2 linked regions of the Aureimonas sp. SA4125 genome follow. The protein of the gene in region 1 interacts with the protein of each later gene in a pairwise test. Links are inferred from orthologs where the notes say so. Each region holds a gene or a part of one and is shown on either strand. Other genes may lie near its edges.

Region 1 (3,022 bases):
AACGCGGCAAGCTGCTGATGACCGGCGTCGAGATCCTCGTCATCGACGAGGCCGACCGGATGCTCGATATGGGCTTCATCCCGGATATCGAGCGGATCTGCAAGATGATCCCCTTTACCCGCCAGACGCTCTTCTTTTCCGCCACCATGCCGCCTGAGATCACGCGCCTGACTGAGCAGTTCCTACAGAATCCGGTCCGAATCGAGGTCGCCAAGGCTTCCTCGGCTGCGCTGACCGTCGAGCAGAAGGCCGTCGCCACCCACAAGGAAGACTACGCCAAGCGCGAAACGCTGCGGAAGCTCTTGCGCAGCCAGGACGACATCACGAACGCGATCATCTTCTGCAACCGCAAGATCGATGTCGCCTCTCTCTTCCGGTCGCTGGAAAAGCACGGCTTCTCCGCCGGCGCCCTGCACGGCGACATGGAGCAGCGGGCGCGCATGACGATGCTGCACAATTTCCGCGAGAACAAGATCCAGATCCTCGTGGCGTCGGACGTCGCCGCCCGCGGGCTCGACATCCCGGCGGTCAGTCACGTCTTCAATTTCGACGTACCGATCCATGCCGAGGACTACGTCCACCGCATCGGCCGCACCGGCCGCGCCGGACGTTCGGGCAAGGCTTTCACGCTCGTCACCCGCACCGACAAGAAGTATCTCGATGCGATCGAGAAGATGCTCGACACCCAATTCGAGTGGCTCGACGGCCAGGTCGCCGACCTCCCCGCGATCGAAACGTCCGCCGAAGAGCCCAAGCCCGAAAAGAAGCTGCGCCGCAGTGCCAGTGGAACGCCGCGCCGTCCCCGTGCCAATTCGGTCGAGGCGCGCAACAGCGCCGCCGCCGAAGCGGAGCCGGTCGCCGAAGTGCCGGATGTGGTTCCCGACGTCGCGGCACCGGTCATGGTGAGCCCGTCCGAGGTTGTCGCTCCGACGGCCGACGTGCCGCCGATCGACGTCGCCGTCCCGCCTGCCGCAGAGCCCCGTCCGGTTGCGATCGAACGGGCCCCGGCGCCCCGTCAAACCTCTGGCGCTCGGGGCGGTCGCGAGCCACGCGACGGCGCCCGTCAAAGCGGGCGCCATGACGGCGGCCGCTCGGACGAACGCTCCCCCATCGGTTTCGGGGAGGAGGTTCCGGCCTTCATGCTGATCGAGACGGGATTCTGATTCGGCGCCAAGGGCCGCGCGACCCATCGCGCGGTTTCAGCGTGCAGACGGAACCCTTGCAACACCTCGAGCGGCCGCGACTTTGATCAGCGCGGCCGTTTTGACGTCGGAGTGGCCCGCTTCCTGGAAGCAGCACTGCGGCGTCCCGCTTCGAACGCCAGCGCCGCCCAATAGGCCGCGCAATCCGGGATCGTCAAAGATTTCGCCGGGAGCGGTGAAATACGGCATCTGGACCTCGGGTCTCCCTGACGTCGCATACACCCATCGGGTCGAACCGGCGGCCTCGAACACAGGCACAGACTGCGCGTCGCCCTTCAGCATGAGATCGCCCCGCACGACAAGGGCCACGATCGTCCCGTCGGCGTAGATGCCCTGCCCGCCGAACATGCGCCGGACGGAGATCGTGCCCAACGACTCAAAAACCTCGCGGAGCAGGTCTTCGTCCATCCGAGTTCCCGGGCGTTCCTCAGACGGCGCGGTTTTCGATCGCCGACGCGTCGACCGGCGTCAGCTCCACGGATTCGCCGCATCCGCAGGCCGAGGTCTGGTTCGGATTCCTGAAGGTGAAGCCCGAGCGAAGCGTCGTCTCCTCGTAGTCCATCTCGGTGCCGAGCAGAAAAAGGACGGCCTCCGGGGCGACGAAGACCTTGGCGCCGTTCTTTTCGACCATGTCCTCATGCGGCTTCGTTTCGGTCGCGAGTTCGACGGTGTATTCCATACCGGCACAGCCGCCCTTCTTCACGCCGACGCGCAGACCGAGGGCATCGCCGCCTTTTGCCGCCAGAATGTCCCGCACCCTAAGGGCGGCGGTGTCGGTTAGGTTCATGATGGCGAATCGACCCATGAGTCCCAAGTCCTTTCGTGGCAGCAGGATCGTATGCGAACGATCGGTACGAAAATGCGCGCCCGTGCGGCAGAACACAAGGCCAGCTGCGGAGTCAGGCGTGCCTTCCTCCAGTCTCGGCCCAGCCCACGCCAGCTAGAACCAGCCGACGGCGACCTGTGCCTCTTCGCTCATCCGGTCCGGGGTCCACGGCGGGTCGAAGACGAGGTTGACCCGGACATGGGAAACTCCCTCGACGGAGGACACGGCGTTTTCCACCCAGATCGGCATTTCACCGGCGACGGGACAGCCCGGCGCGGTCAGCGTCATTTCGACGCCGACGCTGCGGTCGTCCTCGATGTCGATCTTGTAGATGAGACCGAGCTCGTAGATGTCGGCCGGTATTTCAGGGTCGTAGACGGTCTTCAGCGCGGCGACGATATCGTCGGTCAGCCGTGTGAGTTCCTCGGCCGGGATCGCCGAGACGTCGGACGCTCCTTGCGCCATCGCGACGTTGGCGTCGGCCGTCTCGTCCGCAGCCAGTGTCACGGCTTCCATCTTCAGGTCGGCATCTTCGGTCATGTTATTGGTCCTCAAGCGAAAAAACGCCTCGCCTTTTCCAGAGCCTCGGCCAGGATATCAACTTCCGCCCGCGTATTATACAGCCCGAACGAGGCACGACAGGTAGAGGTCGCGCCGAAGCGTTTCAACAGGGGCTGGGCGCAGTGCGTTCCGGCCCGTACCGCGACGCCTTCACGGTCGATGACCATCGACACGTCGTGGGAATGAATTCCCTCGAGGTCGAAGGAAACGATGGCCCCCTTGCCCGGAGCCGTCCCGTAGATCCGCAACGAATTCACGGCACTCAGTCGTTCATGGGCATAGTCGCGCAGCATGGTCTCGTGGTCGAGGATGGCGTCGCGGCCGAGTGATTCCATGTAACGCAAAGATGCCGCGAGCCCGATCGCCTGGGCGATCTGCGGTGTGCCGGCCTCGAAGCGATGCGGCGGCGCGTTGTAGGTGATGCGCTCCTCGC
Region 2 (3,170 bases), 570 kb from region 1 along the record:
CGGCGGTGACGGAAGCGGCATCGGCAGGGAGGGCGGCAACCGCGGCAGGGCGCGTCTCGTCGCCCAGGGCGCCGGTCGCTTCCTGGATCTGGCGGTCGAACTCGCTGAAGGCGAAGTCGATGTCGACGGTATCGGGCGTCATCGATTCCGGTTCGATATGCCCCTGGACCGTGGCCGTCGGCCCCTTGTCCGATTCTTCGAGCATGTCGGCGTTGAGCGCAGCCTCCAATTCGTCGAGGGCTTCGTCGGGCAGCGAATCGTAGGTCTTGATGTTTGCCATGTGCCGTCGCGCCTCACTACTCGTTACGCAGGACCCGTGAACAGTGCGGGTCGCTTCCCCCGCCGTCCAGCATGGCCGAACGACGCCTCGGGAACGATGATCCCTTCGGCCGGTCGGCCGTCGGGCGTCAGTCTCTCTAGCTGTATCGTAGTTATGGCGCTTTTCGAAAGAAACCGTAAATCCGGGTGATCCCTACAACTTTAAAGATAGGGTTAACGATAGGAGGCGATTTGCAAATTTTCGGGCACCAAAGACACGGTCCGTTCGCTTTACTGGCTTTCGACGCCCGCTTGCTCGATCGGTTGGATGCTGCCCCGCCGTCGCCGGCCTCGTCCGCTCCGTTCCCCGGACTGGCCGAGCTTAACCCATCCTACACCGAATGCGGGCAGCGTGGACGGCACGAACGACAAATCCCCGTATCGTTGTCTTCCAGGGAAAACACTCATGGCCGGATTCGCACGGCTTGCTTCCGCGGCCCTTTCCGTCGGAAGGGACGTCTCCGGCGACTGCCCTTCGCGCAGCCGTCCGATCGACCTCGTTCACCTGACGCGGCAGACCCTCGGTGACCGGGCGCTCGAACGCGAGATCCTCGGGCTGATGCAACGGCAGATCATCGCCTTTGCCGACCGGCTGCATCTCGCGACCGACGCGGAGCGGGGCCAGATCGCGCATGCGCTGAAAGGCGCGGCGCGCAACATCGGCGCCTTTGCATTGGCGGCTGCCGCCGAAACGCTCGAGAGAGAGCCCGGCAGCGCGTCGGCGCAGGCCGCGATGGAAGCGGAAATGCAGCGGATCTCCCTTTTCATAGCGGCCCTCGGCAACTGACGGCGCTTCGCTCCGCTGCGGGGTCGGACATGCGAAGGCGACCTCCTAACCCGCGGTTGACTTCGCCGAAGGCGACCCGCTAACCAAGGCACCTCGCGCGGGACCTGCGCAACACCAACAGCCGAGCGCCAGATGACCCAGATCACCTTCGTCACCCATGATGGTGCCCGCCATGTCGTCGAAGCGGCGAACGGGACCTCGGCGATGGAGAACGCGATCCGCAATTCGGTACCCGGGATCGACGCGGAGTGTGGCGGCGCCTGCGCCTGCGCGACCTGCCATGTCTATGTCGACGAGGCCTGGCAGACTGTCGTCGGCCAGCCCGAGGCGATGGAGGAGGACATGCTCGATTTCGCGATCGACATGCGTCCGAACTCCCGCCTGTCCTGCCAGATCCGCGTGCGCGACGAACTCGACGGTCTGATCCTGTTTGTGCCCGCGCGTCAGTCCTGACGCGGCTGACACCAGCCGGCTATGACATTCCGCGCCGCTTCAAGGATTCTGCGTCGCTTCCGCGACGTTGAGCTTCAGAAGCCGGCGCAGCCGCATGTTCATCTCGCGTCCCTCGATGACGTCGAACTGCGTTTGCGCATCCTGATGCCAGGCGAGGTAGCGTGCGCTGACGGCGTTGACACGGGCTTCCATCGCGTCGCAGTCGCGTTCGGGCGCAAGGTTGCGCAGCGCCGACTCCATCTTCTTCACATAGGTGCGCGCGATGTTGGAATGCTGGGCTTCGTGGCGCGCGATGTCGTCCGACAGCGTCTTCCAGATGATCGCGGTGCGGGTCGAGGCCGCCTTCGGTCGGCTCCATTTCGGCAGGGTTTCGACGAGGTTCAACGTCAGCGCCGTCGAGGCGACACGGCACGACCCATCCTTCGGCTTGTAGGTCACCTTGCCCCCGAACTTGACCTCGGTCGCGCCAGGATGGCGGGAGCCGGTTGCGGACATCAGCGGGCCCTTGCGGCCGAGATCGCGGTCGAGTTCCTCGAGCGTCTCGCCGCGTACGGTAAAGTAGGTGGTCTTTTGCCGGATATCGGCGGCGCCCGCCGGAAGCACGGCGGCAAGGGCAAGCGCGAGGATCGGCAGACGGCGCAGCATCGAAGCCTCCGGGGCAGGCAAATCGGGCGAAAGCTCACGCTAACCGAAAGCGCTTCTGATACAAGCGCATCGCCCGATCACCTATCAAAGAGCGCGACGTTTTCGCGGCAGATGGCAAAGAGGTCACAATGCAGCCGATAGCACCGCGTGGCGGCACCTGGCACGTCGGCCACGGCCGCGTTCTGGAAATGGGGGCGCGCGCCGCGATCATGGGCGTTCTGAACGTCACGCCGGACAGCTTTTCCGATGGCGGCCGCTATGCCGGCGTCGAGGCGGCGGTCTCCGCGGCCCTTGGCATGGTGGCAGAGGGCGCCGAGATCATCGATATCGGTGGCGAATCGACCCGGCCGGGCGCCACTCCCGTCGATCCGCTCGAAGAGCAGCGGCGTGTCCTGCCTGTCGTCGAGGCGCTGGCGGCGCGATCCGACTGTCTGATCTCGATCGACACCTATCGCGCCGAGACGGCGCGTCTTGCCGTCGCCGCCGGCGCGCATATCGTCAACGACGTCTGGGGCGCCCAGAAGGAGCCGGACATCGCGCGCGTCGCGGCTTCCACGGGGGCCGGCATCTGCCTCATGCACACCGGCCGCGAACGCGCCAAGCTGGCGGACGTCATCAACGATCAACGGCTGTTTCTGAGGGAATCTCTGCGCATTGCGGCGGAGGCAGGGATCGCGCCCGGCGCCATCGTTCTCGATCCGGGCTTCGGCTTCGAGAAGGACGGGCCGGAGAACATGATCCTCATCGCGCGCTTCCACGAAATCATGGATCTCGGTTTTCCGCTGCTCGTCGGCACCTCGCGCAAGCGCTTCGTGCGCGGCATCATCGGCCGCAACGACCCGGAGCCGGACGTCGCGACCGCTGCGACGAGCGTCCTGATGCGCGAGCGCGGCGCCGACATTTTCCGGGTGCACAACGTGCCGGTCAACCGCGATGCGCTGGCCATTGCCGATGCCATGCGCGCCGC

What was found.
Region 2: the proteins of sufA (region 1) and Sa4125_RS13190 interact in binary tests that used the Escherichia coli proteins (3 or more experiments, as listed by UniProt). The link is inferred for Aureimonas sp. SA4125 from one-to-one orthologs.

The regions. Positions count from the first base shown.
Region 1 is NZ_AP025032.1:2,225,755-2,228,776, reverse strand. What follows is about bases 319-3,022. They hold sufA (Fe-S cluster assembly scaffold SufA), read right to left. Parts: upstream 2,008-3,022; coding sequence 1,630-2,007; downstream 319-1,629. Other genes in these bases: Sa4125_RS10300 (cysteine desulfurase), read right to left, coding at 2,580-3,022; Sa4125_RS10305 (SUF system Fe-S cluster assembly protein), read right to left, coding at 2,143-2,493; Sa4125_RS10315 (TfoX/Sxy family protein), read right to left, coding at 1,200-1,610; Sa4125_RS10320 (DEAD/DEAH box helicase), read left to right, coding at 319-1,163. In the rest of the region: more of Sa4125_RS10320, read left to right, coding at 1-318. UniProt on the Escherichia coli protein: Is able to transfer iron-sulfur clusters to apo-ferredoxin. Multiple cycles of [2Fe2S] cluster formation and transfer are observed, suggesting that IscA acts catalytically.
Region 2 is NZ_AP025032.1:2,791,846-2,795,015, reverse strand. Bases 46-2,897 are described here. They hold Sa4125_RS13190 (2Fe-2S iron-sulfur cluster-binding protein), read left to right. Parts: upstream 46-1,237; coding sequence 1,238-1,558; downstream 1,559-2,897. Other genes in these bases: folP (dihydropteroate synthase), read left to right, coding at 2,332-2,897; Sa4125_RS13185 (DUF922 domain-containing protein), read right to left, coding at 1,598-2,203; Sa4125_RS13195 (Hpt domain-containing protein), read left to right, coding at 725-1,105; Sa4125_RS13200 (hypothetical protein), read right to left, coding at 46-280. In the rest of the region: more of Sa4125_RS13200, read right to left, coding at 1-45; more of folP, read left to right, coding at 2,898-3,170. UniProt on the Escherichia coli protein: Ferredoxin are iron-sulfur proteins that transfer electrons in a wide variety of metabolic reactions. Although the function of this ferredoxin is unknown it is probable that it has a role as a cellular electron transfer protein.